DNA from 3 places in the Peribacillus sp. Bi134 genome. Region 2 is predicted to be linked to each of the others. Evidence: predicted binding sites of a transcription regulator. Region 2 holds the regulator's gene; each other region holds the start of a gene.
The links. The regulator LexA, encoded in region 2, represses DNA repair genes until DNA is damaged. The targets are predictions, from matches to a motif close to CGAACATATGTTCG.

Region 1 (11,149 bases), on a different contig from region 2:
TGTTCTGACATGTATTTCTGCATTTGCTCACGAATAAAGTCAGAACTCGTCTCCTTGAAGCGCCTTTCGATGTTTCTTAAAACTCCTTCAAAAGGAATATATCCTTCTTGCACTCTTCCAAAATCATTTTTATAACGGAAATATATCTTATCTTTGCCTGAACCAAGCAAGACCTTATCCATCTTCTCTTCCGGTAAATCCTTAACGGACACATCCATATCTATCCCATAATGGTTTGCCACCGCTTCAAGGAGCTGAGGGTAATATTGAGAACTAGTCGGCTCCCATGGCGCAATTGCATGTTGACGGAGGCTTAATTCGTTATTCGGGATGACCAGATCACGGTCCACCTCAAGCCTTGCCCCCAAGCCATCACAATCCGGGCAGGCCCCAAACGGGCTATTGAAGGAAAACATTCTAGGCTCTAACTCTTCAATCGAAAATCCGCAGTATGGACAAGCATGATGTTCACTGAACAGCAGCTCTTCCTCACCCATGACGTCAATGATGACTTTACCTTCGCCAAGCTGCAAAGCACTTTCCAATGAATCTGCAAGCCTGGCCATGATACCCTCTTTTATGACGATCCGGTCTATGATGACTTCAATCGAATGTTTTTTATTTTTTTCGAGAGTGATCTCATCGCTGAGGTCATGCATTTCCCCGTTCACACGAATGCGGACATATCCTTGTTTCTTAACTTCCTCCAAAACTTTCGCATGTGTCCCTTTTCTGCCTGAGACTAGCGGTGCCAATACTTGAAGCTTGGTTCGCTCAGGGTAATCAAGAATGCGGTCCACCATTTGCTCTATCGTTTGTGAGGTGATTTCTATATTATGGATGGGACAGGTCGGCCTGCCGACCCGTGCAAATAACAGCCTTAAATAATCATAGATCTCCGTAACAGTCCCTACGGTTGAACGAGGATTTCGACTGGTCGTTTTCTGGTCTATGGAAATGGCTGGTGACAAACCTTCTATCGCATCGACATCCGGTTTATCCACTTGGCCTAAGAATTGACGAGCATAAGCGGAAAGTGATTCCACATAACGTCTTTGCCCTTCTGCATAAATCGTATCAAAAGCCAAGGAAGACTTTCCAGATCCGGATAGTCCGGTCAGCACAACAAGTTTGTCTCTCGGTATCGTGATATCAATATTCTTTAAATTGTTGGCCCTGGCGCCTTTTATCACAATTTTATCCATTGCCATGTTTCGTCACCCTTCCGCTTTTAACTCTAGTAATAAATCACGCAGCTCGGCAGCTCGCTCGAAGTCCAGTGCCTTTGCCGCTTCCTTCATTTCTTTTTCCATGCTTGCCATCACTTTTAAACGCTCTTTTTTAGGAAGCTTCGCGAGGCTTGGTGCAAGGTCTTCCTTATACTCTTCGCCTTCTTCGGCAACATGAGTCGCCCTTATGGAGTCGCGGATATCCTTTTGAATGGTTTGAGGCAATATTCCATGCTCTTTATTATAATTTTCCTGGATTTCACGGCGCCGCCTCGTTTCATTGATGGCAAGTTCCATCGAATTCGTGATTCGGTCTGCATACATGATGACGTGGCCGTTCGCATTACGGGCTGCACGGCCCATCGTTTGAATAAGCGAACGTTCCGAGCGAAGGAACCCTTCTTTATCGGCATCCAGAATGGTCACTAACGACACTTCCGGAATATCGAGGCCTTCCCTTAAAAGATTGATTCCAACTAGAACATCATATTTGCCCATTCGAAGTTCCCGGATGATTTCTATCCTTTCCAAGGTCTTCACTTCCGAATGAAGATATTGGACCTTGATGCCGATTTCCTTTAAATAATCAGTTAAATCCTCAGACATCTTTTTCGTCAAGGTCGTTATGAGCACACGCTCGTTCTTTTTGACGCGCTCCTGTATTTCACCGATCAAGTCATCTATTTGCCCTTCAATCGGCCGCACTTCCACCGTCGGATCCAGCAATCCGGTAGGACGGATGATCTGCTGAACCATTTCCGGGGTATGTTCGAGTTCATATGGTCCCGGAGTTGCCGAAACGAATATGGATTGATGGACCTTTTTTTCAAATTCCTCAAATCTTAGCGGGCGGTTATCTTTCGCAGACGGCAGACGGAAGCCGTGATCGACGAGCACTTGCTTACGCGCCTGATCTCCATTGAACATTCCGCGGATTTGCGAGAGGGTTACGTGTGATTCATCCACGACCAATAGGAAATCCTCTGGAAAGTAATCTATTAAAGTGTATGGTGTCGCACCTGCGGGACGAAGCGTCAAATGGCGGGAATAGTTCTCGATCCCTGAACAAAAGCCCATTTCACGCATCATTTCCAGATCATAACGGGTCCGCTGCTCCAAGCGCTGCGCTTCAAGGAGTTTTTCATCTTCCCTTAATTCCTTCAATCGTTCTTCCAGTTCCGTTTCGATATTTTGAATGGCTACCCGCATTTTCTCTTCGCGGGTTACGAAGTGGGAAGCCGGGAAAATGGCGATATGATCCCGTTCACCGGTAATTTCGCCAGTCAGGGCATCGACTTCACGAATACGGTCAATCTCATCCCCGAAGAACTCGACCCGTACGCAATGTTCATCACGTGAGGCCGGGAAAATTTCGACCACGTCGCCGCGAACGCGGAAGGTCCCCCGTTGGAAAGCAATATCATTACGTTCATATTGAATATCCACGAGTCTGTGCAGCAAGGCATTCCGGTCTATCTCCATGCCTGTTCGGAGGGAAACGACCATCTCCCGGTACTCTTCAGGAGAACCGAGTCCATATATGCACGAAACACTGGCAATGATGATGACATCTTTCCTTTCGAACAAAGACGAGGTTGCCGAGTGACGCAGTTTATCGATTTCATCATTGATGCTTGCATCTTTCTCGATGAATGTATCCGTGGATGGAACATAAGCCTCCGGCTGGTAGTAATCATAATAGCTAACGAAGTACTCAACGGCATTATTAGGGAAGAACTCTTTGAACTCACTATAAAGCTGCCCTGCCAACGTTTTATTGTGGGCAATGACAAGAGTCGGTTTATTGATTCTTTGAATCACATTGGAAACGGTGAACGTTTTCCCTGTCCCCGTTGCCCCCAATAACGTCTGCATTTCCTTGCCTTCCTTAATCCCTTCGACCAGCATTTCAATTGCTGCCGGCTGATCTCCTTGAGGAGAGTATTTTGAGACTAACTCAAACTTATCCTTCACCAAGCATAGCCTCCTATTGAAATATTTTTATATGAAAACGGGACATAACTATATCCCTTCTATTTATTCCGGTTTGATAAAGCATATATACACATTCTACCACAATAGCCTTAAAACAAACCAGCAATAAGCGAACATCCATTCTATTTTTGTTTTATGGACTTCATGATGTGTTGAGGGGAATGACAAGTTTGGGTACAAAAAAAGCACCTTTTGTGTCAGGCGCTCTTGGATGTACGTTTCATCATTCTTTTTGATAACCAAAATCCCACTGTTAGGGATAAGGCATCGACGATGATCAATAAGTTTGTATGCGTATAACCTTTATATGCGGAAGCTGTAATCAAGGCAACAGTTAAAACAAGGCCCACGACATTGTTATAGGTGACCCTTGAAAATAGCATGACGAGTAGACAAGGAAGTAAAAGGGCAGAAAGAAATTTAATCATTTTTTCATCTCCTTTATAAGAGAAAAATAGAGTAGTTTCAGTTTAAATGATTATCAAGTTTTTTGCCAATCAATTTCCCACTTGATTTTCAAGGCATCATCAGAAGAATCTTCCACACTTCCATCAATTATGCCCATTAAAAAAAGAGGCAAACCCCTTTATAGGGAAGTTTGCCTCTTTTTTAGTCCCATCAATATGGATCCGCTTCATGTCCTTTCCTAACGGCATCCTCAGGGTTATCCGTCCCGCCCAGTGGTTTTGAAGATTCCGTATGTTCAGAAGCCGAGGCCAGTCCCTCTTTCAATCTGCGGCCATACTCTTGATCGGCCTCTTCGGCAAGTGCTATCATTTTTTCCTGAATGCGCTTGTCGGCAGGAGCCAATGCCGCCACTAAATTGGAAATTAAATCGTCCTTTTCCCAATCCTCGAATTCACGGAATGTTTCCCCGGCCTGTTTCGTATTATTTTGACGATCGATTGTCTCACGAACAAGTTTCCCTTCCACCATAGGTGTATGCTCCTTGCCCGTCTGCTTGGCTTCTTTCAAGCCGCCGACAGTTGATGGTTCGTAGTTGATGTGGGGGCTTTGGCTGCCTCTGCCAACTTCATATTGCATCTGTCCGCCAGTCTGATTCGTGGCTGTTCGTTTTTTCGGAGCATTGATCGGCAATTGCAGATAATTCGCGCCAACACGGTGACGCTGTGTATCGGAATAAGAGAATGTACGTCCCTGTAACATCTTGTCATCAGAAAAGTCCAGTCCATCCACTAGGACACCTGTGCCGAATGCAGCCTGTTCGACTTCAGTGAAATAGTCTTCAGGGTTTTTATTCAATACCATCGTACCGACATGCAGCCAAGGGAACTCATCTTTCGGCCAGATCTTCGTATCATCCAACGGATCGAAATCCAACTCAGGATGATCATCATCACTCATGATCTGTACGTTGAGATCCCATTCAGGATAGTCACCGCGTTCGATCGCTTCATAAAGATCCTGTGTGGCATGATTGAAATTCGTAGCTTGAATTTCATTGGCCTCTTGCTGTGTCAGGTTCTTGATCCCTTGTTTCGGTTCCCAATGATACTTGACAAGCACTGCTTTCCCTTCCTCATTCACCCATTTATAAGTATTGACCCCTGATCCTTGCATCATGCGATAGTTAGCTGGAATGCCCCATGGGGAAAACACAAAGGTAACCATATGGAATGTTTCAGGCGAACTCGAGCAAAAATCGAAAATCCTCCTGCCGTCCTGAATATTCGTGACCGGATCCGGTTTGAAGGCATGAATCAAATCCGGGAATTTCATGGCATCACGGATAAAGAAAATTTTCAGGTTATTGCCTACAAGATCCCAGTTTCCGTCTTCCGTATAAAATTTAACGGCAAATCCCCTTGGGTCACGTAACGTTTCCGGGGACGTCCCTCCATGAATAACAGATGAAAATCTCACGAATACCGGGGTTTTTTTACCTTCTTCCTGAAAAACCTTCGCTCTCGTATATTTTGAAATCGGCTCGTCCCCCGCTTTACCGGTCGGAACGAAATAACCATGCGCACCTGCACCGCGGGCATGCACAACCCGTTCAGGGATACGCTCCCTATCGAAGTGGCTGATCTTTTCCAGGAAATCATAGTTCTCAAGTGTACTAGGTCCTCTGTTCCCTACAGTTCTAATACTCTGGTTATTCGTTACCGGGTGCCCTTGCCTGTTCGTTAATGTTTCTTTCGATTCATCATTTGTTTTTTTTGATTTATCAGACAAAAAAATCCCTCCTTTGTTAATAAAAGCCATAATAATACTATACTTTCCCCTATCTCCTATATTTAACTCTTCAATCTTCAAAATTTAATTGAAATTAGTAAATAAGTACTTTTCCCCTATATATCGATGAGCAGATTTTCATGCCATTAACGACTTGAAGCATTTAGTAGTTGGAGTGAGCATACCCATTTTTGTATATGTCAACAGCATACCATTATAATGAACTAAGGATAAAAAATTCAAAAAGCGGGGTGCCTTCATTGGACGAATCAATATTAGGAAAACTTGGCAGGATGATGACAGGAAAAATCAGTCGTTGGGTTGTCATTGCTGTATGGATAATTGCAGCAATCGGATTAACCATCACATTGCCTGCCGTTAATGATCGAACAGCAAATAATGCCGCCGACTTGCCTGAAGACTCACCTTCCGTCGTGGCTGATGAACTTATTAAAGAAGAGTTTCCAAATTCCTCTGGAATACCTGCCCTGCTTACATGGCATCGGGAAGGTGGACTGACAGAGGCCGACTTGGCCGAAATCCAGTACCTTTCCAAGGAATTGACAGATAACCCTTTGATACAGCAATCTTTTTTACCGCCGCTTCATGAAATTCCGTTGCCTGCTCTTCAAGGCTCGGTTTCAGAAGATGGAACGACTTTCGTACAGCCGCTTTTCTTTAAAGAAAAGACCGAGACTGAAATTCTTGAAAAAAATCTTGAGAGCATTAATGAAATAGTTTCGGAACGCATTGGATCTGACCCATTCAAGGTCCCTACAGATTCAGATGAATTATCACTTCGAGTGACAGGCCCTGTAGGGATATCCGTCGATGCAACAGGATTATTTTCAGGTGCTGATTTCAAATTGCTATTAGCGACCGTAATACTTGTACTTGTCGTATTATTACTCATTTACCGTTCCCCGCTTTTAGCCATCATCCCTTTAATCGGAGTAGGATTCGCCTATATTGTCACAAGCCCGATCCTTGGATTCATGGCAGATCATGGTTGGATTACAGTCGATTCACAGGCCATTTCGATCATGACCGTATTATTATTCGGTGCCGGAACGGATTATTGTCTATTTTTAATTTCTCACTACAGAAGTGAATTAAGAAATCATGAAAGCAAACGGAAAGCCATGATCGCCGCATTTAAAGATTCATCAGGCGCCATTGCGATGAGCGGCCTTACGATCGTCATCTCGCTGCTAACATTGCTTGTAGCGAAATACGGAGCCTACCACCGTTTCGCTGTACCATTCAGCTTGTCCATTTTAATCATGATGCTAGCAGCTTTAACACTTGTACCGGCATTGCTTTCTGTATTCGGAAGGGCTTCCTTCTACCCAATCGTTCCGCGTACACCAGAAATGGAAGAAATACGGGCCAAGAAAAAGGGAAAAGCCGTCAAAAAGCATAAAGAAGGCCGCATCGGTAACTGGATTGGTCATATCGTCACAACCAAGCCATGGACCGTCATTCTTACATGCTTGATCATCTTCAGTGTATTAGCTGGATATTCTTCACAAATAAAATATTCATATGATATTCTCTCTTCCTTTCCTGAAGATATGAACTCCCGTGAAGGCTATTCTGTCATTTCCGACTCGTACTCACCGGGTGAACTGGCACCAGCCACAGTGGTTGTAGACACGAATGGTGAAGATATCGATTTAGCGCCGACATTAGAAGGGATGAATATTGTTGAAAGTGTGGCCGATCCAGTCACAAGTAAATCCAATGAAGATCTGCAATCCTATGAGGTCAAATTCAACATCAACCCATATGATATCGAGGCAATTGATTCCATTCCGGAAATCCGCACAATTGCGGAGAAAGAATTGAAGGCCGCCAATATATCTTCCGTCGAAGATAAGGTTTGGATTGGCGGGCAAACTGCGACGCAATTCGATAAAAGGGATACCGTAAAGTCAGATGAATTCATGATCATCCCGATCATCATCGTCCTGATTTCCTTACTCCTTTTAGCCTACTTGCGATCTGTGACAGCCATGGTGTATTTAATGGGGACAGTGATTCTCTCATTCTTTGCCGCTATGGGCTTAGGTTGGATAATCCTGCACTATTTCATGGGTGTCGATGCCATAGAGGGGACGATTCCACTTTATTCTTTCGTATTCCTTGTTGCACTTGGAGAAGACTATAACATTTTCATGGTTTCAAGCATTTGGCGTAAGAAAGAAACGATGCCAATCAAGCAGGCCATCAGAAAAGGCGTTGCCGAAACTAGCGGTGTCATCACTTCCGCCGGAATAATCTTGGCAGCCACTTTTTCCGTTCTAGCCACACTTCCGATTCAAGTATTGGTTCAATTCGGGCTCATTACTGCTCTTGGTGTGTTAATGGACACATTCATTGTGCGCCCGTTCCTTGTTCCTGCGATTACCGCCCTGCTTGGCCGCCATGCCTTTTGGCCAAGTAAAGTGACCGATCAAGAAGAGAAAGATCATGCCAATTAATTAAGGTAGTCAGCTTTACTTTTCTTCATAATGAAAAACCCTGTGCCTCATAAATGCACAGGGTTTTTCATGTTTTCAAAATTAAGGAAAACTTTCAGTTGACACTATTGCTTCCACCTCTTATAATTACATTAAGTTAAGATATCTCAAATTAAAGATATATAAATTCAAGATTAATAATTAGGAGGAATTATCATGACCAATACAAAATGGACAGTCGACCCGACTCACAGTGCTATTGAATTTTCCGTAAAACATATGATGATCGCTAAAGTAAAAGGAAGTTTTAATAAGTTCGAAGCAAACATTCTTGCAAACCCATTGGATCTAACAACTGCAGAGATCGATTTTACCGTTGATGTGGCCAGTATTGACACACGCAATGCAGACCGGGATAATCACTTGCGTTCCGCTGACTTCTTTGATGTAGAAAAAAACCCTACATTAACATTCAAATCAACAAAAATTGTGAAAACGGATGAAGATGAATACGATGTAACTGGAAATGTGACTCTTAATGGAATCACACAAGAAGAAACTTTCAGCATCACCTTCGAAGGCCAAGGAAAAGATCCATGGGGAAATGAAAAAGCAGGCTTTAGCGGAAAAGGTAAAGTCAAACGCAGTGATTATGGTTTAACCTATAACGCAGCTTTAGAAACAGGCGGCGTACTGATCGGCGATCAAATCACGCTTACCATCGAAATCGAAGTTGCAAAAGAAGCTTAATTAATAAAGAAGCAGCCATCCTAGGGATGGCTGCTTCTTTCTACATTTACCGGTGTTACGAATTCCTCGTTTTATAAAGTAAATAAATGAAGTATGGTGCCCCGATGCTCGCTGTGAAGACACCAGCCGGTATTTCCAAAGGTGAGAATAGGGTCCGTCCAATCAAATCCGCCACCATAACCAGGATGCCGCCAAGCAAAGCTGAAGTGGGCAGTAACACTCCAAAACTAGAACCAACAAGCCTTCTGGCCATGTGTGGGGCCATTAATCCAACAAAGCCTATTCCTCCAGCAAAAGCTGTGGAACCGCCAATCAAGGCCGTACTGATCATCAATAATGTAAACCGTTGTTTTTGGACATGTCCCCCAAGACCCGTTGCAAGGTCATCGCCAAGCTCCTGTAAATTAATATTTCTGGCATACAGGAAGGCGATTAATAGGAATAGAATCGTCCATGGTGCCAGAACAGCGATATTATTCCAGGTGGAGTTAGACACTGACCCCGTGATCCAAAGGTTGGCCTGGCTCGCTTGATAGACTGGACCAAGAATCATCATCATCGTAGTGAGTGCCTTCATTAAGGCCATCACCCCAATTCCGATCAACACAAGCCTGATCGGGGGAACTCCATTTTTCCAGGCTAATGAATAAACAAGTAAGGCCACGACTGTCGCCCCAATGAACGCAGCTAACGGCAGCCAATTGATGCTAACCGTTAATGAATGATTCTTATCACTAAAAATGGCCAAGAATCCAACGACCGCCACTGTCGCTCCTCCCGTTATCCCCAAGATATCAGGCGAAGCAAGTGGATTCCGAATCATCCCTTGAAGGATTCCGCCAGCAACAGCAAGGCCCATCCCCACCAACAGGGCAACAATTATTCTAGGCAGGCGGAAAGATTGGATGATAAGCCGATCGCTCTCCGTTCCCCCTCCGAAAAGGACCTGGAGGACACTTAGCGGATTTATATTCATTTCACCCACGCCAGTACTGATCACAAACACTAGTGAAGTGACTACAAATAATATGAAAATCACGATCATAGCTTTTTTATCCATCAAGAATGATATTTTTTCATTAAACAAACGAAAGCTCTTATATGACTTCATCGACCGCTGAACCCCTTTCTAGCTATATAAATAAAGAATGGGGTCCCTATTATGGCTGTCATGACTCCGACCGGAACTTCTCGAGGCATCAGGATATACCTGGATATGACATCGGCCGCAATCAAAAGCACCGCCCCGAAAAGTCCAGAGAAGGGAATCAGCCAGCGATGATCGATGCCTACTATAGAACGGGTAAGATGTGGAACGACGATTCCTATAAAGCCAATCGGACCCGCAACCGCCACTGATCCGCCAGCGAGAAGGATGATTGCCAGCCCCAGAACCAGCTTAAGGAAAACTATATTCAATCCAAGACCTTTTGCAACATCCTCACCCATGGACAACACATTCATTTTACCGGACATGATCAAGGCAAGGCCCCAGCCTACGACAAGATAAGGCAGGACAGCAACTAAATTGTCCAGACTTCTACCGGAGACGGATCCGGCAAGCCAGAATAGGACTTGCTCTAAAAGAGCCTCATTAGAAACAAGAAGACCTTGTGTAAGTGAAGCTACCATGGCCGTCATGGCTGCACCAGCCAATGTCAGCTTCATAGGTGTCAAGCCGCCTCGTCCCATGCTTCCAATCATATATATGCTTATCGCGGCTATGGCCGCCCCTATGAATGACAGCCATGTGAATACTTGAAGATTACTTATTCCAAAAACGGTGACACCTGTTACAACCGCCAATCCCGCCCCGGCGTTGACCCCGAATATATCTGGAGATGCGAGGGGGTTTTTAGTTAGCGTTTGCATTAACACCCCGGAAATAGCCAAACTTGCACCGATTGCCGAAGCTATCAGGGCCCGCGGAAGTCTGACTGATTGAATGACAATGTGTTCGTTCGTCCCATTGAAATCGGTAAAAGCATCGATGGCCATTTTCCACGTTGTATCTGTATAACCGTATACAATGCTTGAGCACAGTAAAAATAGCAGCAAAAGAATGGTAATGAACAGCCCCATCCATTTCTGCCATGAATTTTTTAATAACATATCCAGTTACCTTTCCAATCACGTTTGTATAGTAATATTTTACTGGTCTAAACAGGATTATGTCAACGAATTTGAGAATCATTTTCAATTATATATTGACAGAAAAGTATATTCATTTTATGATGGTGCTGTTAAGTGCGAATGATTATCATTTGCTGACAAATTGGGAGGGATACATAGATGTTTAGATTTAAGTCTTTATTAACGATTTTTACAATATTTGCAGTCTTCCTTCTAGCAGCTTGCGGGAATTCGGATGAAAAGGCCGATGGAAATAAAGCTGAAGACAAGAAAGAGGAGAAAAGCTACACAATTGAGCATGCCATGGGCACTGCCGAGTTGAAAGAAACGCCTAAAAGAGTGGTCGTTTTAACAAATGAAGGCACTGAAGCATTGATTGCTTTA
Region 2 (11,149 bases):
ACAACTGGCGGTTATGCTGGAGGACAAGCAGAATATATGCGGGTCCCTTATGGGAATTTCACTCCTTTTAAGATTCCAGAAGACTGTGAGATTGGAGATGAAAAATTGATATTACTCGCCGATGCAGCTTCAACCGCATTTTGGAGCGTTGATCATGCAGGAGTAAAACCAGGTGATACTGTAATCGTCTTAGGCTGCGGTCCCGTTGGATTACTCGTACAAAAATTCGCTTGGTTCAAAGGAGCGAAAAGGGTCATTGCCGTCGATCATCTCAACTATCGTCTGGAACATGCAAAAAGGACAAATAAAGTCGAAATCGTAAATTTCGAACAATATGAAAACGTAGGGGATTATCTCAAAGACATAACTAAAGGGGGAGCCAATATTGTAATTGACTGTTCAGGCATGAGTGGTAAAATGACTCCCCTGGAATATCTTGCAACGGGGCTTAAGCTTCATGGCGGTGCAATGGGTGGTATTGTAATCTCCTCACAAGCGGTCCGTAAAGCAGGAACCATTCAAATAACTGGTGCTTACGGAGGGCGTTATAATGGCTTTCCGCTAGAAGATATATTTCAAAGAAACGTGGATATCAAGACCGGACAAGCTCCCGTTATCCCTTATATGCCATATCTCTATAATCTAATATCTGAAGGAAAAGTTGATCCTGGCGATGTCGTAACCCACGTACTACCATTGGATCAAGCTAAACATGGTTACCAAGTATTCGATACAAGGACAGACGGATGCATTAAAGTGGTGTTAAAACCGTAAGTATTATATAGAAAATTGAATGGCCAGGCATTCAAATTCAGAAACGATACATGAATTATAGTAAGTTTCTGAATTTGATGAATCCTGTGTAGTAGTTTGAAAGTCACATGAACTAGATTCCCTCTATATGAAACCTTTCAAGCCCATGATTGCCCTCTTGCTTATCTCCTTACAACACAAAAAACCCCTCTCTCTGATTTAGTTTCCACCAGAGAAAGAAGTTTCGGATTAGTAACGAAAGATAAAGCAAAAACAAGAAAAATTTATGATGAAAGATTCACTCTTCACGGTAGTTATGATTTGCTTATCTTATAATTGCTATCTTATTTTGTTTGTTGTTTATTCATGGCGCTCATCATTTGATTAATTTTCTTTTGGGATGGTTTCATACCCATTTGCATCATCATCATTTTCAGCATCTGTTCGTTAATTGGCGGATTTTTCTTTAAGTAATCCATCATGTATTTACGAGCGATGAAAAATCCCAGCACTACTCCAGCAATCAATGCCAGTACGCCAACTAGAATGTAAACCCACATACTATTTCCTCCTTCGTGTTGTCTAACATCAGTGTACTAGACCAAAGGTTATTATACAATACCCGCTACTGAAAAGTCCCCCATTTAGACAAATTTTCTTTCTTTTATCGGTTTTAACCAACCGTATTTTTCATGTTCAAAATCAATGGCCAGAAAGCTCGCTTCATATTTTCGAATACTTTCAAAGAAAGCCGTCTCCGCTTCATAATCTCCTTCAGCTTTTAGAATAATGGAATCATGCTGAATGATTAAAACGGCCTTACTTGATCCGTTTGTTTTTTCTAAATAGTATTTTCCATTTTGAGTCCAATAATTCATCTTTTTTTGCAAACGTTGTTCAATGGCTAACTGCAACTGGATAATCGGGACTGTTTTGGTGACATATTCGATTTGTTTTTGCAAAATACTCTTCAGTCTGCCCTTTGCTTGAATATACTCCAAAAACAAATTGAAAAATAGCCTTTCTCTTCCATAATAATGATGGGCAAATTCATCTTCGATTAAATAAATTTGATAGGTTCTCATCAGCCAATGCCTCCTAGCTTTCCTATTTTGGTCACGAAAATAACTAACCACCAGGACATTCTCCACTATTTTCCACTATTAATAACTTTCCCCTTTAACTGACACATTTAAACGAAATTTATTTATTCTCATTATATATTGACAAACTAAAAAGATATGTTGTTTGCTGGAGAAATTTTCTTCTTTTTTTGTCGAATGGAAGATTTCCCTTAGAATAGAAGCACACAATATAAATCAGGATTGTTTTTGATAAAAAAACTGACACCAAACTAGTTGGTGTCAGTTCTCCATTACTATTAGTTAAGCATTTCCTTAACACGAGCAACTACATTTTCTACAGTAAAACCGAATTCCTCCATGATCTTTCCGCCTGGTGCAGAAGCTCCAAAATGATTGATGGCCAATATTTCACCCTCATCACCTGCATAACGATCCCAACCAAACGGTGAAGCCACTTCGATAGCTAGACGTTTTTTCACTGCCGGATTGATTACGCTTTGTTTATATTCTTTAGATTGAGTTTCAAATCGATCCCATGATGGCATGCTGATAACAGAAACATCAATTCCTTCGTTCGCCAAAGCTTTCTGTGCTTCCACAGCCAAGTTCACTTCGGAACCAGTCGCAAGAAGTAATGCATCGGCTACTTCTTTCTTAGAAGCAGAGATGATGTAAGCTCCTTTTGAAACACCTTCATACGCAGTTTCGGAAGTATCTTTAATTGTTGGCAATCCTTGACGAGTCAGTACAAGGGCAGTTGGTTTATTTGTAGACTCCATAGCCACTTTCCAGGCTGCTGCCGTTTCATTGCCATCAGCTGGACGGATTACCCCTAGGTTAGGCATTGCACGCAATGATGCCAATTGTTCGATTGGCTCATGAGTCGGTCCGTCTTCTCCTACAGCAATGCTGTCATGAGTGAATACATAGTTTACAGGCAGTCCCATTAGTGCTGCCATTCTTATGGCAGGACGTAGATAATCAGAGAATACGAAGAATGTTCCTCCGTATACTTTTAATCCACCATGAAGTGCCATTCCATTTAAAGCCGCACCCATAGCGAATTCACGTACACCGAACCATATATTACGGCCACTGTAATTACCAGGTAATAGATCAGTCTCACCTTTGATGGCAGTATTATTAGATCCGGCTAAATCCGCAGAACCCCCAATGAAGCTAGGGACCCTTTTGGCAATAGCATTTAGCACTTCCCCACTTGAAGCACGGGAAGCTAATGTTTTACCTTCTTCATAGACCGGAATTTCCTGATCCCAATCAGCAGGCAGTTCACCTTTGATGGCCAACTCCAATTGCTGTGCTAACTCAGGATGTGCTTCTTTGTAATTTTTGAACAATTCATTCCAAGCTTCCTCTTTTTGAGCGCCTGCATTAACAACAGATTCATTAAAGTGTGAATACACTTCTTCCGGAACATGGAAGTCCTCTTCAAATGTCCATTTATATGCTTCTTTTGTCAATTTCAGCTCATCTGCACCAAGCGGAGCGCCGTGAACAGCAGATTTACCTGAACGGTTTGGTGAACCGTAACCAATAACCGTTTTCACTTCGATTAATGTTGGGTGTGCATCGTCGGTTTTCGCTTCTTCAATCGCTTTAGCAATTTCCTGAAGATCATTCCCATCCTCAACGCGGATATATTGCCATCCATAAGATTTGAACCGGTCTGCTACGCTTTCACTAAATGATTGGCTTAAGTCGCCGTCAAGAGAAATATCATTAGAATCATATAAAACAACGAGTCTTCCGAGTTGTAGATGTCCAGCTAATGAAGCGGCTTCTGCAGAAACACCTTCCATTAAATCTCCATCTCCACAAATGCCATATGTATAGTGATCGACCACATTATAAGAATCGCGGTTATAGCTTTCTGCCAAGTGACGTTCAGCCATTGCCATTCCTACTGCCATTGCGATACCTTGTCCAAGCGGCCCGGTTGTTGCATCAACACCAGCCGTATGACCGTATTCAGGATGTCCTGGAGTTTTACTGCCCCATTGACGGAAGCTTTTCAAATCATCGATAGATAAGCCATAGCCCGATAAATGAAGAAGGCTGTATAACAGCATAGAACCATGTCCAGCTGAAAGAACAAAGCGATCTCTATTAAACCAATCGGGATTTTTCGGGTTATGGTTCATATATTCGGTCCATAGTTTATACGCCATCGGCGCAGCACCCATTGGCATACCTGGATGGCCGGAATTAGCCTTTTCAATTGCATCAATTGATAATGTACGAATCGTATTGATAGAAAGTGCATCTAATTTATCTAACATATTGTAAAAACATCCCTTCCTGTAATGTACCTCTTTATATTATAGTGACAAGCATAATATCACAACTAAAATCACTATTTACTGCCTCAATATTACAATTTTCTATAATAACAGAAGTCCCCTATTTAGATTAAACTAAATAGGAGAATACATACATGCATGCACTCCCTTTTTACTCCTAAATGCTAACAGGATACTCAAGCGGAATGTTTTATCAGAAGGATCCAAGCATTAATGTAAGTTTCTTTTTTCTTTTATATTTTTTATCTTTTGAGGAGTGACGTCATTACCTTCTGGATCAACGACCTTCACATGCTCCAACGTATCGGACATGGACTTTCTGAATGTTTCCAAATACTCACTTCTCAATTGGGTTTGCTCTTTCGCCTCAACTTCCGTCAAACCTTCAGCCTTTGCCTTTTTAGAAAGTTCATTAATACGGGCTATTTTTTCTTTTGATAACATAATTTCGCTCCTTCATAATCTCCGGATATTGTCATGGTATTAAAAAAAAAGCGAAATTACAAGTTCTAAGATTTACTTTCATTTGTATTCAGTTGATGTTCGAGAAAACGCCTGTTCACAGTGGCCTTTGAAACATTGTATCCAAAGCCCCTTAAAGTGGCTGCGATTTCTGCGAATGTCAATCCATTGGCCCGAAGTTTAATAATTTCTTCAATAGGGATTTCCATACGGTCCCTTCCAGTGGAATTCCTTTGATTCTGAAGGTTTTTTTGAGGACGGTATCCTTTTTCAACGGCTCTTATCATCCCGCGCTTTATTTTAAGATTATGTAGTTTCCTTTGGTATTCTTCTACAATACCGACTATCTGGATGACCATGGCATCCGAATCCGATAACTCAAGCTCCCCGTCATGTGAGAGTGTATAAATTTTAACATTTTCTTTAAGGATGACATGGAAAAGGGCTATTTTGGCATTCCCTCTTCCCAGCCTTGTTTCATCCTGGATTAATAGTACTTCAGCTTCTTTAGTTTTAAATAGTTCGAGCATGTCAAAAATGCCATCCCGATTCAACTCATAACCACTTGCCTGCTCTTTTATTATGGATATAACTTCAACATCCATCTTTTCTGCCAATGTGACTAACTCATCTTCCTGCCTTGCCAATGATGTTTCCTGTGACTCTTTTTCTGTGCTGACCCTACAATAGATTACCGCCTTCATAATACCCTACCTTCACTGCTTACTGCTCACTGGCCAAATTTTGGACAAGTTCTTCCCCTTTAACCGGTATGACGATGACTTGACCAGGTTTAATTGTATCCGCCCTGACTCCATTATGCTCTTCTATCCAACCAATGAATTCTTTTTTTGTCAAATTTGCTTCTTCATATTCTTCAGCGATTCCCCATAGGGTGTCACCTTCACTTACTTCTATAGAAAGGAAATCCTTTTTTGGATCATTGTTCAATGTACAAGAGAATAAAATTGAAAAGATGAATACTGATCCCGCTAATAGAATCGTATAAATATAATTTTTGTATAAATTTTTCATAAATATCCCTCCAAAGCGAATGTTCGTTCGTATGTTATGCTCAAATTATAATACGAACGTTTGTTTCAGTCAACAACAAAATTCGAACTTATGTTTGTATAGAATTGGGGGCCATGCTATAATGTAGCAAAGAACATTGGGGAAGAGGTGCACATATGACTAAACTATCAAAAAGGCAGCAAGATATTCTTGATTTCATTAAAGAAGAGGTCCGCCAAAAAGGGTATCCACCTTCCGTACGGGAGATTGGTGAAGCAGTGGGACTTGCTTCAAGTTCAACAGTACACGGGCATTTATCACGCCTGGAAAGCAAAGGCCTGATTAGACGTGACCCAACCAAGCCAAGGGCCATTGAAATAATGAATTTGGAGGAAGCGAACAATATTCCCAAAGTCAATGTCGTGAACGTGCCGTTACTTGGAAAAGTAACAGCGGGAATGCCGATAACGGCCATTGAGAACATAGAAGAATACTTTCCGCTTCCCGAAAGCATGGTTCCACATGATGACCATGTATTCATGCTGGAAATCATGGGTGAAAGTATGATCGAAGCAGGAATTCATGATGGGGATTATGTCATCGTGAAACAACAAAGCAATGCCAATAACGGAGATATCGTCGTGGCCATGACGGAAGATGATGAAGCCACTGTAAAACGATTCTTTAAGGAACCGGATTACATAAGGCTTCAGCCTGAGAACTCGAATATGGAACCAATTATTTTACGAGATGTTTCGATACTTGGAAAAGTAATAGGCTTATATAGACAAATACACTAAAAGCGCTAACCGCGCTTTTTTTGTTTGTTTAATCTATGTCCCGAATTCTCTCAATATGCATATGGAATTTTAATAGAATCAAGTTTTCATGGGAATTTAAACATCCTTTATTACGAATGGAAGTATACGATCGCCTAATATGTACTTTGGTAACAATCTTATTACAATAAAAAAGAGAGCTTTAACTACCGCTCCCAGTTAAAATTCACTTCACTCGTAATCTTTGGTTCACTTTAATTAGGTTAAGATCTACCAAGCCGTTCCACTGTTGAATCTGCACTTGTGTAGAACCGTATGCTTTTGCAAGCGCAGAGACGGTATCCCCTTTTTGGACAATATGATAAACCTCTTCTATACTTGCATCATATTTTGTTAAATCGCTTGTTTCGATAAGGTTCACCAGTTTTTCAATATAGTTGGGATCCGAGGCGTACCCAGCATCGAAAATTGCTTTGAGTGCTTTTCTGTAATCTTTTTCTCCAATGACAGCCGTATAAAGACTTCTATTCCATGAAGTCCCCTTTACATATAAATTGGCAAGATCTCTAAGACTTTCTTCCCAAGATGGGTATTTTCTGAATTTGTTCCATACTTGAACGGGTACGCCATTGACATATTCCATTGTCTGAATGATGACAGACTCACCCTTGAAGTCACCTTTTGTACCGAATATATTTTTTCCTTTGCTTGCTAATAAACTTGTCCCATATCCACTCTCCAAACAAGCTTGTGCAATGACAACAGAAGGTAATATTTTAAATTCCTGTTGAATTTTCTGGGCATAGGGAGCAATTTCCTTAATAAATGTTTCCTTGCTCATTAGAACCTCCCATCAATGGTTTTACTTTATTTTTCACTGTTCATCTTCATTCTTATCGTATTCTCATCTATGAAAAAGGTTACAGCAAGTCCCATACAAAAGGTTCTGATGTTTGGCTAATTGTTTTTATTATAGATTTCTTACCTAGAGTGGCCAGCTTCGAGTATTATTTATCCATTTCCCTACCAAACAGGAAAAGCCGTCAATCCATTTAATTAAATGGATTGACGGCTTTTCCTGTTGAACACTGAAAATCTTCAAAACTTGTTCGTTAAATTTAAATTTGTAATTATTTATTTTTGTATAAAACCTTGATGAAAAACAAAAACTATTTTTAAAAACTTCATTTCAAGGTGGTGAAATCATGGACTACCCAACCGTCCATACAAACTTCTGGGATGCAGTGATAGCCATTCCTACCATCATGATTCTTACTCAACTTATTAAGGTCATGTTTCATATTCATCCAAAATTCGTCCCTACCATCGCTTTGGGTCTTGGCTTGTTCATTTCCATTTTCATCAGTCATCGTCATCACTTGGTTTCAGGAATTTTCATGGGCTGGTTTTATGGCTATGCAAGCATAGGCAATTATGCTGCACTCAAAACTGGTATTTTGTCTTATAGAGAATCCTACAAAAAGACGGATTAAATCTATTCTTGTTGTCTAGTTGAAATTCATCAATCTTTTTATTGCTAGATGACCTTACTAGCTTTATTTCCCATCGAACACCATTAATTTAATCGCTGTATTAGTAATTACAAACTGGCTGAATCCTTTGGCTAAAACAAACCACCCATGATAGCACCACATTACATCCAAAAAAACCTTTTCAATTATGAGAAGGGATTTTTTGTCGGGAAAAGTGGGTTATTATGTTTTTTACACTCCTGCCGAGGCGGCTTGGTAGGATCTGCGGAAAGGGAGCGGATTTCTGTATTCAACTGGATCTATTATTCAAGAAAAGACTGAAGGCAAACTTCGAATTTGTCTACAGTCTGATACCCTCTCAAAGAAGAGAATGCATTTCACTATTTCTCAATATAGACCGAACGAATCATTGTCCGGGTTCTTTCAGTACCATCCACATTTTTTTCCTTGACATCTATTGTTATATTATAAACACCTGTCTTAGTTACTTCCGGAAGGGTGCCAGTAAAATTTTCTGTATCCATTGCCTTAATTGAGCTTTTTTCACTAATTTCATTACCTGTTTCATCTATTAGATGAACCAAAAATGTTGTGCTGATTGGCCTTTTTTTATCATTCATTGGGTTCTTTATTAAAAATTTCGCATCTTTTTGCTTAACTTTACCGGCCATACTTAATGTAATGGGATTCTTTTCGTTAAATTGTGCTGTGAACAGGTAGGCGTCTTTTGGCGATTTAGTCTTCATACGCACTTTCCAATCACCAATTTCAAGGTTGTTTCTATTGAATGATTGGACGGTTGCACCATTAAAAAAGGAAGTTTCGTTTTTGGCTGAATGAACCATTAAGGAAGGTGAATACTTTTTATTGGATGGAGAAATCATTTCAACCTCGACATCATTTGATGCTGTATATATGTTTATATTGCCTGGGGCTGATTCATTTACATGGAAGCTTAGTTCGATCCAGACATTTTGTTTCAGGACATCACCCAGAACGGTTTGAGCGAGTGCGGTGGTAATGACATCTTCTTCAACCCGTTCTTTATAATTGACATTATATTCAGGGATCCCCGAGGTGGAGGTGCTTCTTAAATATGGTTCAATTCTTGAAAATACAGCTGAGCCGACTCGTATATTGTCGTGATCAAAGTTGGGATCTGAAAATAAATGTGTTGCATAGGGTATTTTTGTACTCCATACATTCACTAGACCATCATTTTCCCCATATGAAGATAAATATTGTCCACCCATTGATAAGGCTGATAGAACCGGGCCTCTGTTCATGCCTGCCACAGTGAAATACATGTTTTTACGAGAATTAACATGGTTATCCGTGACCGAACGAAATTCAGCCATTTTACCAACTTGTAAAGAATAAGTTCCCTCATCTTTTTGACCTAATAGGGAACCAAGCCAGCCCGCATACCAGCTATAAGCCAAATCAGCTAGGTGAGAACCATGATGGGGGGAAGCTAAAGTGATCACCCTTCCAACATACTGGTGTGCTCCATAGTGCACTAGAGCCGCTTGGGTATCTGGGCCCCCTTTGCTGTGAGCTATAATATTTACTTTTTCACCCCCGAAATGGTTACTGATTTCTGCAAGCATTTGAGCTAAAAGCCTTCCATTAGCATATTGGCTCACTGATCCATTTCCAGCTGAATCATGTAGCTGAACAAAAACAGTTTGGTAGCCTGCTTCATACGCTTTGGTATACATATCATTGACACCATGATAATCCGTTTCACCGTACCAGCTGGTTGAACTGCCGTTTTTCCCTTGAACAAACACGATCGGTGGTTTCTTTGTATCAAGATTGGGAGGAATACTTCCAAGAAACCAATCCCCTGGACTGAAAGTTTCGGAAGGGGGCTTTAATTTTCCTGCTGAGGAAATGTCTGGCTTGGCCATAATTAATATGGTTAGAATGAGGACAAGAAAAACGACATAATTGATTACATTCCTTTTCAATTGTTATCTCCTCCAATATCATGTGGAATTCTTTCGAACTCATCCTATTTTCAACGCCCTCCTTCCATGCCTTTGATAGCCTTCATTAGTATATATTTGTACTTTTGCATACCATTACCTGCTATCTTCATAAAGATAGGAGAAAAAAACTAGAAGAATTCATAAAAAATGGAGATATAGTATGATGATTTGCTTCAACTCGTTTATGTATACAGTCATTTTCCAATTATGAAATTATCCTTATAGAGGAAATCCATATATCGAATGCTGTATGTTCACGAAGAAAAAGAGAATAAGCCCTTCTCCTGCAACGGATGTAGGGCTTGACTTTATTTATGAGCATCCAAATATTATTCTTCGAATTTGCCACTGTCCAATTGCTCCTATTCATGTTGTTTTGAAGTCCATCCTATACATTAAGTAAATTGTTGAAAAAATTCTTTCACAGCAATTGGCTGTCATTCATAGGGATCTCAGTATCAATCGTGTATTTGGATTATTAACTCCTTAAAGCCCTCCCCTAAACGCCACATACGCGTATTTCACAATGAGAACTGGATAAATAATATCAGGGCTATGCTCGCTCTTCCAATTGTATAATTTATTTATCTGATTTTCCTTTCCCATTTTTTCACCCTGTTTCGATCATTACTTAAATTTTGCCCCAGGAATGGTTACTTTGGTGAATAAATGATTGATAGTCTTGATCCTTTAACTACATTTGAAGTGTAGGTGGGGATCAAAAAAAATAATATCGTCGATCGAGAACCCTACACATTCAGCAAACAAATAAGCCTTATCGATTCGCAAAGGAATCTTATATTGCTCATAGTCAATGTAAGTCCTTTTGGCCATCTTCAGCACTTTAGCCATTTCTTCCTGTGTTAAACCTTTATACTTCCTCGCTTGTTTAAGTGTGAACTTAACGTTTGTCATATCTTGTCACCACCTATCTAAAAAAATGATATCACACTTGAAGTATAGTTACCAACAATTTTTCGCAAAATTCACGCACTTTAAGTTTACTCACCTTCACTCATGGTGTATATTCAAGTAAGAGGTGAAGAAATATGCACATTGGTGAACGGATTAAAATGTTAAGAAAAGAAAGAAAAATGACACAAGAAGATTTGGCAAATATATTAAAGGTGGCACCAACGGCAGTATCAGCATGGGAATCCGGACGGAATAAACCTTTAATGGATAAATTGGGCATGATGTCCTCATGCTTTGAAATACCGCTATCCCACCTCATTGAAGGAGCACCTA
Region 3 (11,149 bases), on a different contig from region 2:
CAAATTTACTCGATGGAATATCATTTGCTGATAAAGTTCCAAATAAAAAACATTATAGCTTATTCTTAACCGAAACATTCCGTTACGTTAATTCATATATTGACTGATTAAGCTTAACCTTCTCATATAAGATACTGGATGATCTAAGGCTCCAAACATCCACATACATGGATGCCTGCACCCGCTAATTCCTTGAACGGTGGTTTTTTTCGAAAAAGTAATAACATAACAAGTCTTCAGTTTTGTTGCGAAGGCGGGGATTGAAATAATTATGATGTTCCTCGTATCCTTTATATAAAAAACAATACATCGTGAAGGATTCATCGCGTTTGATTTCACTAACCTTAATATTCTCCTTGCGCAAATAGCGCCGCACCTCGGCAAGTTCGTCTTGAACCACTTTTAAAATATGTTCGACTAGCTCCGAATAGGGCCTTTTTAATTTAAACGGACTAATTTCGATGACCTTGAGATCCCGGTTTAAGACTGTAATAACCATAGGGAGGTAGATGGCTTTTTCAATCATATTTCGGTCATCTTCTGGAATGCGGGTCATCATGACCGCCCCTTTCTAAAATAGCGCGTTTTTAATAATAGTATGTATATTCTGCAAAATAAGAACATATGTTCTGTTTTTTATCCTAATGTATTTTCAGTGTATATGCAAGCAGTTTTGATAAATCAAGAAATATTCGTTAACAAGATTATGTTTTCCGGAGATAGGGAAAGTATGAAGATATATGGATAATAATTCTTGCAATTTCAGGGGAAAGTGATATATCTAAAATAAACAGTTTTTAATAAGTTTATGCTGCAATGATGGCAGCATGTCGAGGGAGATAATTATGGATTTGGATACTATACGTGAGTGGTTTACACTTGATCATATATCGGCACTTATTCAGCAATATCGCTCATTCGGTCCAATTCCTGGGATCTTGCTGCCGATGCTGGAAGCATTTTTGCCTTTTTTGCCCTTAGTGGTGTTCGTGCTTGCTAATGCAACGGCTTTTGGTCTCTGGTGGGGATTTTTATTTTCTTGGATTGGTGCGGTAGCGGGGTCTTTTTTGATCTTTTGGATTATTAGAAGATATGGTCAAATGAGGTTTTTCCGATTTTTGCAAAAGCATAAACAGGTGCAGAGGTTGATGGTTTGGGTTGAGAGCCATGGATTCGGTCCTTTGTTCATATTACTCTGCTTCCCTTTTACACCTTCGGCTATCGTTAATATCGTGGCAGGACTTTCAAAAGTCAGTACCCTGCAATATGGACTTGCAGTAGTGGGTGGGAAAGCGGTGATGATTTTTACGATCAGCTTCGTAGGTTACGATTTAGTATCATTAATTCATAAGCCTGTGCGAACGATCATTATCGGAATCGTCATCTTTATCCTATGGTATGTGGGAAAAAGACTGGAAGTCAGGCTAAATAAAAGCATGAAGAGAGAAGAAGGACAATAAATTAATATATAAATGCAGTAGGGGTTGAACTAGATGGAAAAAACAAACAAGAATTCTTTATCCGATTGGATAAAACCAGCGATGATAGCTTTTGTTATTTACATCTTAATCCGTACATTTCTCTTTTCAAGCTATGATGTTGAAGGGAAGTCGATGCAGCCGACCCTTGAAGATGGAAATAAACTTGTCGTGAATAAAATCAATTACCGGATTCATGATATCAACCGTTTTGACATTATTGTTTTTCATGCGAATTCACAAGAAGATTATGTTAAGCGAGTCATAGGGATTGCAGGTGACCGAATTCGTTATAAAGATGATTGGCTTTACGTAAATGGTGAAAAAGTGGATGAGCCTTATCTTGAGAAATTCAAGGAAGGTTTCCCGGAACAGGATTTTACAGGTGATTTTACATTAAAAGAATTGACGGACATGACCAAAGTTCCGGAGGGTAAGCTTTTTGTCATGGGTGATAACCGTCTTGAAAGTGCTGACAGCCGTCATTTTGGTTATATACCGGTTGAAAATGTTGTCGGTAAAGTGGATGTTCGATATTGGCCGGTCAATGATTTCAATTTTAAATTTACAGGTGAATGATTGCGGAAGCCCCAAAATTATGTGGGCTTTTTCTTTTGGGGGAAAACGCGAACGTACGATTGGTGTTTTTTAAAGGGAAACGGTAAAATAATAGAAAGTAAATCTAATTGGAAACAGAAACCTAGTCATAAAGACGAAAGTATTTCTGGTATGATGGGTCTAGATATTATGTTGTAAGGGGGAAAAAGAGATGTCACTCCGTTTTTTACTGGGAAGATCGGGTGCAGGGAAAACTTCGAATATATTGGACGAAATCCGCTCCAAATTGGCAGAAGATCCCGAAGGAAATCCAATTATCTACCTCGTTCCTGATCAGATGACGTTTCTATCTGAATATAAATTAATTAAAACACCAGGCCTTGCCGGAATGCTCCGGACACAGGTTTTCAGTTTTAGCAGGCTTGCATGGCGCGTCCTTCAGGAAACCGGGGGGATGAGCCGGCTGCATTTGGACAGTGTCGGCGTCAATATGTTGATAAGGAAGATAATGGAAGATAAAAAGGAAGAGTTAAAGATGTTTCGTCGATCTGCTGATAAACAGGGGTTCATTGCACAGATGGAGCTAATGCTGGCCGAGTTCAAGCAGTATTGCATCCAACCTGATGACATTCAAAACTATTTGCAAGAAACCTCACAGGCAGGCAGCGGCATTCAGGATAAACTGCATGATCTTGAATTGGTCTATCAGGCTTTTGAGGATGAAATGGTCAACAAATATTTAGATTCCGAAGACTATTTCACCTTGCTGATCGAGAAAATGCCAGAGTCTTCATATATAAGGAATGCGGATATATACATCGATGGTTTTTATAGCTTGACTCCACAGGAATTATTGATTGTGGAAGAAATGATGAAGCTGTGCAGGAGTGTAACGATCTCACTGACGTTAGATCAGCCCTACAGGCAATATGCCCCGGATGATTTGCAGCTGTTCAGGCAAACGGGTAATCTTTATCATCACCTTTATCAGGCTGGATTGAGGAATGGCATACCGATTTCAGAAGATCGAATCTTAAAAGGGACGGAAAGGTTTGGAAAGAGTCCAGGGCTGAATCACCTGGAAACTCATTTTGCCATTCGTCCTGCACAAACGTTTGAGCAGTCACCTGATGTAACGATCGCCCAGGCAGTTAACCGCAGAGCTGAGATTGAAGGAGTTGCCCGGGACATCTTGTCGCTGGTCAGACAGAAACAGCACCGTTTCCGTGATATTGCGATTTTAGTCCGTAATGGGGAAGCATACGCAGATATTTTACAAACCGTTTTTCGGGATTATCAAATACCCTTGTTCGTCGATTCCAAACGGACGATGCTGAATCATCCTCTGATTGAACTGATTCGTTCCACTTTGGAGATCATCAATGGCTATTGGCGTTATGAGCCGGTATTTCGTGCAATCAAGACGGAGCTTCTATTTCCGCTGCAAAAAAATCATGATAGGATGCGCGAACAGGTTGATAAGCTGGAGAACTATGTGCTGGCCCGCGGCATTAAAGGAAGCAGGTGGACGTCCAAAGAACGTTGGACCTACAGGCGCTTCCGCGGCCTGGAACTCGAGGACCGGAACCAAACGGATAAGGAAATGAAGCTTGAGCAAGAGTTGAATGAGATGAAGCAATTATTTACCGAGCCCATCTTGAAGCTCTCAAAACGTGTTAAAAAGGCTGCTAATGGCAGGGAATTGTGTGAAGCACTTTATCTATATCTTGAAGAATTGCATGTGCCGGAAAAATTGGAAAAGCTAAAACTAGAGGCAGAAGAAGCAGGTGATTTGGTATCGGCAAGAGAGCATGAGCAAACTTGGAATGCGGTTGTCGACCTATTGGACCAATTCGTTGAACTGCTGAGCGGGGAAGAGCTCTCCATGAAACAGTTTGCAGTAATTATTGAAGCTGGTCTGGAATCTCTTGAATTTTCTTTGGTACCGCCGGCAATTGACCAAGTGTTGGTCGCTAATCTAGATTTATCCCGCCTGGATGATGTGAAGACAGCTTTTGTTATCGGCCTGAACGAAGGGGTTTTGCCAGGAAAAGCTGTATCTGACGGAATTTTTTCAGATAGTGATCGTGATGTGCTGCTGGCTGGCGGACTTGATGTTGCCCCAAGTTCAAAAGTGCGCCTGCTGGATGAGGAGTTCACAGCGTACAAAGCATTCACTACGCCTGCTGAGGCACTTTATTTATCATATCCGCTTGCCGATGAGGAAGGAAAGGCTCTTTTACCCTCATCCTATTTAAAACGGGTAAGGGACGTATTGCCTAACGTTTCCGAAGTGTATTATATGAACGATCCGTCCGATCTGCCTGCTGAGGAACAGGTGAAATATGCTGCGAATCATGATGTGGCACTATCGTACCTGGCTGCCCAATTGCAGCTGAAAAAAAGAAACTATCCAATCCATTCACTATGGTGGGATGTGTATAATGCCATTATTGATGATGAAAGGGCCGGTCCTTCAGCAACTAAGGTTTTATCGAGCCTTTTTTATCAAAATAGGACAAAGAAATTATCTGAGGAAACTAGTAAGCAATTATACGGTGAGAGCATTCTTACGAGTGTATCCAGGATGGAAATGTTCAATAGCTGCCCGTTTTCCCATTATGCCGCTCATGGCTTGAAATTGAGGGAACGGCAAATTTTCCGTTTGGATGCACCGGATATAGGCGAGATGTTCCATGGAGCGTTGAAAATGATTTCCGATTACTTGAAGGAACATAATATACCTTGGTCTACATTGACTTCGGAACAATGCTTGGAGCTGGCCAGAATTGCCGTGGAGAGACTTGCTCCTAAACTCCAAAATCAAATCTTGTTAAGTACGAACCGCCATCACTATTTACGCAGGAAACTGGAACACGTGATTGGACGGGCCTCGATCGTATTAAGTGAACATGCAAAGGTGAGCGGTTTTGCTCCAATCGGATTAGAACTCGGATTCGGAAAAAATGGCGAGCTGCCACCACTATCTTTCACATTGAAAAACGGTACGAAGATGGAATTGGTCGGGCGAATCGACCGCGTGGATAAAGCGGAAGAAGATGAGGGTGTCTATTTGCGTGTGCTCGATTATAAGTCGAGTGAAAAGGAACTGAACATGAGTGAAGTATATTATGGACTCGCGCTGCAGATGTTGACATACCTTGATATCGTCGTCACCCATTCCAAGTCGCTTATTGGAAAAGAAGCGATCCCTGCCGGGGTTTTATATTTTCATGTGCATAATCCCGTTGTCAAATCAAAGGGAATGCTCAGCTTGGATAAAATTGAAGAAGAAATCTATAAAAGTTTTAAAATGAATGGACTTGTACTGGATCATTCAAATGTCATTCAAATGATGGATACTTCACTTGATATTGAAAATCCTGGTAAGTCGGATATCATTCCAGCTGGATTTAAAAAGGACGGATCGCTCCTTGCGGCTTCCAAAGTTGCCAGCAGGGAAGAGTTTTCGCTCCTGAATCATCATGTGCGCCGTATTTATCAGGAGGCTGGTGATCGAATTGTCGATGGTGATGTGGATATAACACCATACAAATTAAAGGAAAAAACGCCGTGTACCTTCTGTTCCTTTAAATCTGTATGCCAATTCGACCAGTCACTGGAGGAGAACCAATTCAGGAATTTGACACAGAAAAAACAAAATGACGTTCTTGAGCTATTAAGGGGGGAGGGGGAGAGCGATGAGTAAAACGAAAATTCCTGCTCTGCCAGGAGACGTGACTTGGACGGAAGATCAATGGAAGGCGATATGGGCTAAAGATCAGGACATTCTGGTAGCGGCCGCAGCAGGCTCAGGGAAAACAGCGGTGCTGGTCAACCGGATCATTCAAAAAGTCATTTCAGAAGAAGAACCAATCGATGTTGATGAACTGCTCGTCGTTACATTCACAAATGCCTCGGCTGCCGAAATGCGTCATCGGATAAGTGAGGCATTAGAAAAAGCGATCAATGATAATCCGCATTCACAGCATTTGCGTAAGCAATTGAGCTTGATTAATCGTGCTTCGATTTCCACACTTCATTCTTTTTGTTTAGAGGTGATCAGGAAGTATTATTATCTGACGGATATCGACCCGGGCTTCCGGATTGCAGATTCTACGGAGATCCAGCTGCTTCGTGATGAAGTGATGGAAGAGCTTTTCGAGGAGCAGTATGGGCAAAGTGATAATGAAGAGTTCTTTAATTTGGTTGATGCTTTCACTAGCGATCGAAACGATGATGCACTTCAGAATATCGTTCGATCGCTGCATGATTTTTCGCAATCGAATCCAGACCCGGACCGCTGGCTTGATGGTGCCGCCAGTATGTATGAGCTGGCAGATGATGATGGGATTGATGATCTTTCGTTTATCGATTCATTGAAGTTCGATATTGGTTTACAATTGGACACCTCCAGAGATTTATTGGAACGCTCGCTTGCGTTGACAAAAATCCCTGGGGGACCGGCACCAAGGGCTGAAAACTATTTAGCCGATCTTGCCGTGGTTGCTAAACTTTCGGAAGTGAAGGACCAATCCTGGAATGCACTTTATGAGGAAATCCAAAACGTGAAATTCGGGACGGCAAAACGCCTTACCGGTGCAGATTTTATCAAGGAAGTTGCTGATGAGGCTACCAAGTACCGGGATAAGGCCAAGAAGATCATCAAATCGTTACAGGAAGAGTTATTTTCCCGGAAACCGGAAAGCTACCTACGGGATATAAGGGAGCTCAAGGGTTATGTCGATACACTTGTAATGCTTGTTAAACGGTTTGATGAAAGGTTCTTTGCTGCAAAAGCAGAAAAGAACTTGGTGGATTTCGCCGATTTGGAACATTATTGTCTACAAATTTTGACAGGGGAAATGGTGGAGGGTGAACGAAAGCCCTCAGCGGCAGCCATTGAATACAGGAACCAGTTCAAAGAGGTACTAGTGGATGAATATCAGGATACTAACCTGGTTCAGGAATCCATTTTAAAACTTGTGACGGCCGACGGCGAATATGATGGGAATCTTTTCATGGTAGGCGATGTCAAGCAGTCCATTTACCGGTTCAGGCTTGCGGAACCGAATCTCTTCCTTGGAAAATACACACGTTTTACCCATGATGGTGTTGATTCCGGACTGAAAATTGATTTAAACCGCAATTTCCGGAGCCGAAAGGAAGTTCTCGATGGGACCAATTTCTTGTTTCAACAGTTGATGGGCATTACTGTCGGTGAGATTGATTATGATGAAGATGCCCAATTGAAAAAAGGCGCCCCATATCCCGAAGACGATCCAAACCCGATCGAACTCCATTTAATTGACGGAACAGCCGACCCGGAAGCTCATTCTGAAATGGAAGGATCGGAAGGCGGGTTTGAGGCCGAGGAGCTTGAAAAAGCGCAGCTCGAAGCAAGGCAAATGGCAAAGCTCATTAAAAAGGCTATAAGCGAAAAGCATCGGATATATGATACGAAAACCAAAAAGTACCGATCTGCCACTTATCGGGACATGGTCATTCTTCTTCGTTCGATGCCATGGGCACCGCAAATCATGGAGGAATTAAAAAAACAAGGAATTCCAGTCTATGCCAATTTGTCGACAGGGTATTTTGAAGCGACCGAAGTGGCCATCATGATTTCCCTATTGAAGGTGATTGATAATCCGCAACAGGATATCCCATTGGCATCCGTTCTCCGTTCACCCATCGTCGGATTGGATGAAGAAGAGATGTCACAGGTGCGTTTATTCCATACAGGGAGCTACTATGAAGCGCTAGCTGATTTTTACAGAAAGAGTGACCCGGAAGAACATCCGGGGCTTTATGAAAAGGCCACTGCTTTTTATAAAAAACTAGTGACGTGGAGAAAGCTTGCCAGGCAGGAGGCATTATCAGACTTGATCTGGCTGCTATACCGCGAAACGCAGTTTTATGATTTTGCAGGTGGGATGCCGGGCGGAAAACAGCGTCAGGCCAATTTAAGAGCGCTGTATGACAGGGCAAGGCAATATGAAGCAAGTTCTTTCCGCGGTTTGTTCCGTTTCTTGCGTTTCATAGAAAGGATGCAAGAACGTGGAGATGATTTAGGGGCAGCTCGTGCTTTAGGGGAACAGGAAGATGTAGTCCGGCTGATGACGATTCACTCGTCAAAGGGGCTTGAGTTCCCGATCGTGTTCATTGCCGGTCTTTCCAAGCAATTCAATATGATGGATTTACGCAAGCCCTATTTACTGGATAAGGATTATGGCTTTGCGGCAAAGTATGTGAATTCCGAATTACGGATAACTTATCCATCCCTCCCTCAATTGGCCTTTAAGAAAAAAAAGCAGCTTGAATTAATTGCCGAGGAGATGCGTGTCCTCTACGTGGCTCTAACGAGGGCTAAGGAAAAGCTTTATTTGATTGCCAGTATCAATGATGCAGAAAAGATGCAGCAAAACTGGGAAAGTAATGCGGCACATGGAGATTGGCTATTGAAGGACTATGTACGGGCAGGTGCAAAAAGTTATCTTGATTGGATTGGTCCATCCCTTGTCCGGCATCGGGATTCTCTTGGGGCTGCAGGTCTTGGCTTGGAAATGGAGTCGCACCCATCGAATTGGTCCATTTCGGTCATTCCAAGTGAAGAGCTTGCTGTTCTGGATGAGGAAGAGGCACTGGTTCAAGAGCAAATGCTTGAACATGTCCAGAAATCGGAGAAGGTTGATATCGTTTCTGAGTTTTATGATGATATCAAGGAACAGCTCGAGTGGGAGTACCCCGAGCATGAGGCAACGGTGTATCGTTCCAAGCAATCCGTTTCTGAATTAAAACGTCAATATGAACTCAAGGACGAGCAAAGCTCCACAGAGCTGTTGCGTAAATTTAAGCGGCCTATCACGAAGCGGCCGACTTTCATGCAAGAAAAGTCACTGACTCCTGCTGAAAGGGGTACGATTACACATTTAGTCATGCAGCATATTGATTTATCAAAAGAGGTTACCATTCAGTCGATTCAGGAACTGATGGTTGACTTGATTCAACGTGAGCTGTTGACGGAGGAACAGAAAGAAGCTGTGGACCCTGAGACGATCGTCGATTTCTTTGACAGTGAAATCGGGCAAAGAATGCTAGAGGCCGTGAACCTTCGCCGTGAAGTGCCATTTACGATGTCGCTGCCTGCAAAGGAAGCTTACAGCGATTGGGCAGCTGGAGATGAAGAGATCCTAATCCAAGGTGTAATTGATTGTATCTTTGAGGATGAACAAGGTCTTGTGCTTCTCGATTATAAAACGGATACAATCACCGGTCGTTTTGCCAGCGGGTATGAAGGGGCTAAAGAGATTCTTGCCGATCGATACCGGATGCAGCTTCAGCTTTATACGCGGGCTGTTGAAGGGATAATGAATAAGAAGGTAACCGGCCGTTACTTGTTTTTCTTTGACGGCTCGCATTTATTGGAAGTATAAGAGAGAAGGAGTGTCCCATTGATGTGGGACGCTTCTTTTTGGATAAATAAACAGAATAGTTTGAAAAGGTATAAATGCTTACTATATACTAGTGGAGAAAAATACCTTTTTAAAGGAGTAGAGAAGAGTATGACGAGTGAGATTAAGAGCAAGGGATACTTTGGTGAGTTCGGCGGAAGCTTTGTACCGGGTGAACTTCAGGAAGTAATGGATATTTTAGAAACGGAATTCCTGAAATATAAGGATGACCACGAATTCATTGAGGAGTTTAAATATTATCTGAAAGAATATGTAGGACGCGAAAACCCGTTAACACTTGCAAAGAATTTAACGAAAAAGGTTGGCGGGGCAAAAATATACTTGAAGCGTGAAGATCTGAACCATACAGGTGCTCACAAAATTAATAATGCGATCGGCCAAATCCTGCTCGCTAAACGGATGGGTTCTAAACGAGTCATCGCAGAAACTGGCGCTGGGCAGCATGGTGTGGCGACTGCGACTGCATGTGCGATGTTTGGCATGGAATGTGTGATTTATATGGGTAAGCTGGATACGGAGAGGCAGGCATTGAATGTCTTTCGGATGGAATTGTTGGGGGCAAAAGTCGTAGCGGTCGAAAAGGGACAGGGTCGATTGAAGGATGCCGTTGATGAGGCATTGAATGATTTGGTGCAAAACTATGAAAATACTTTTTACTTGCTTGGTTCAGCAGTGGGACCACACCCATATCCAACGATCGTTAAACATTTCCAATCAATCATAAGTGAAGAATCAAAACGCCAAATCCTTGAAAAGGAAGGAAAACTGCCAACTGCCATCATTGCTTGTGCAGGAGGGGGAAGTAATGCGATCGGTGCTTTTGCTCATTATATTGATGAAGACAATGTCCGTTTAATTGGTGTAGAGCCAATTGAAGCCCCAAGTATTTCGCAAGGTGTCCCGGCAGTATTGCACGGATTCAAAAGTTTGACGTTAGTGGACGAACAAGGAGAGCCAAAACCGACATTCTCCATAGCTGCCGGTTTGGATTACCCGAGCGTGGGGCCCGAGCATAGTTTTTTGAAAGAAAGCGGACGAGCGGAGTATGTGTCGGTAAAAGGGGAAGAAGCCCTTGAGGCTTTTCAGGTATTATCCAAAACAGAGGGAATCATTCCTGCTCTCGAAAGCTCACATGCTCTAGCTCACGCCATGAAGCTCGCAAAAGAGTTAACAAGAGATGATATACTGATCGTTAATTTATCAGGCAGGGGAGACAAAGATGTCGAGCAAGTATTCAACATGTTAGAAAAATAGGCCGAATTTAAAAGCCTCCCTGGAAATGGGAGGCTTTTTCTATAACTAATTATTCCCTGTAATGGGCTGGTCGACCCCATTGACATCAAGGACATTGCTACCGTTCAGGCCATTGGCCGTAAAAACGATTGCAGCCGTGTTCCCTGAGCCGGATCCGCTAACGGATTTGGAGGAAGACTTAGGGGAAATGACGGCGCAATCACCGAATAACAGGTTTCCTTGAGCGACATTAAATACTTGAACTGGGCCGATAATGGCGGGCATATGAACCCCTCCTTTAAAAGTTTAAGTGTTGTTGGTTGAATCCTCGATTGGCGTCTCTTCGGGTTTTTTAGGAACCTCCCGAATATGTTTCACTCTTGATTCCATACGTGCATGGCCTAC

Region 1: a site for LexA is predicted at 3,335-3,348, ahead of uvrB (excinuclease ABC subunit UvrB). Genes of this name have one in related genera too.
Region 3: a site for LexA is predicted at 2,106-2,119, ahead of addB (helicase-exonuclease AddAB subunit AddB). Genes of this name have one in related genera too.

What each region holds. Positions count from the first base shown of each region.
Region 1 covers NZ_CAKKLN010000002.1:339,813-350,961, reverse strand. The annotation lists gene uvrA (excinuclease ABC subunit UvrA) at 1-1,211, opposite strand, end outside; gene uvrB (excinuclease ABC subunit UvrB) at 1,218-3,203, opposite strand; gene LQ188_RS04590 (DUF2198 family protein) at 3,422-3,652, opposite strand; gene LQ188_RS04585 (catalase) at 3,843-5,450, opposite strand; gene LQ188_RS04580 (MMPL family transporter) at 5,714-7,903, shown strand; gene LQ188_RS04575 (YceI family protein) at 8,099-8,632, shown strand; gene LQ188_RS04570 (iron ABC transporter permease) at 8,688-9,743, opposite strand; gene LQ188_RS04565 (iron ABC transporter permease) at 9,740-10,744, opposite strand; gene LQ188_RS04560 (iron-siderophore ABC transporter substrate-binding protein) at 10,925-11,149, shown strand, end outside.
Region 2 covers NZ_CAKKLN010000003.1:511,541-522,689, forward strand. The annotation lists partial or broken gene LQ188_RS08320 (zinc-binding dehydrogenase) at 1-774, shown strand, start outside; gene LQ188_RS08325 (YneF family protein) at 1,098-1,313, opposite strand; gene sirA (sporulation inhibitor of replication protein SirA) at 1,398-1,838, opposite strand; gene tkt (transketolase) at 2,135-4,138, opposite strand; gene LQ188_RS08340 (DUF896 domain-containing protein) at 4,370-4,603, opposite strand; gene LQ188_RS08345 (recombinase family protein) at 4,669-5,325, opposite strand; gene LQ188_RS08350 (LysM peptidoglycan-binding domain-containing protein) at 5,345-5,656, opposite strand; gene lexA (transcriptional repressor LexA) at 5,812-6,435, shown strand; gene LQ188_RS08360 (glucosaminidase domain-containing protein) at 6,641-7,255, opposite strand; gene LQ188_RS08365 (hypothetical protein) at 7,620-7,907, shown strand; gene LQ188_RS08370 (hypothetical protein) at 8,288-9,880, opposite strand; gene LQ188_RS08375 (helix-turn-helix transcriptional regulator) at 10,592-10,816, opposite strand; gene LQ188_RS08380 (XRE family transcriptional regulator) at 10,951-11,149, shown strand, end outside.
Region 3 covers NZ_CAKKLN010000006.1:369,602-380,750, forward strand. The annotation lists gene LQ188_RS15635 (hypothetical protein) at 185-556, opposite strand; gene LQ188_RS15640 (TVP38/TMEM64 family protein) at 846-1,460, shown strand; gene lepB (signal peptidase I) at 1,494-2,057, shown strand; gene addB (helicase-exonuclease AddAB subunit AddB) at 2,248-5,745, shown strand; gene addA (helicase-exonuclease AddAB subunit AddA) at 5,738-9,472, shown strand; gene trpB (tryptophan synthase subunit beta) at 9,602-10,765, shown strand; gene LQ188_RS15665 (spore germination protein) at 10,811-11,029, opposite strand; gene LQ188_RS15670 (spore germination protein GerPE) at 11,051-11,149, opposite strand, start outside.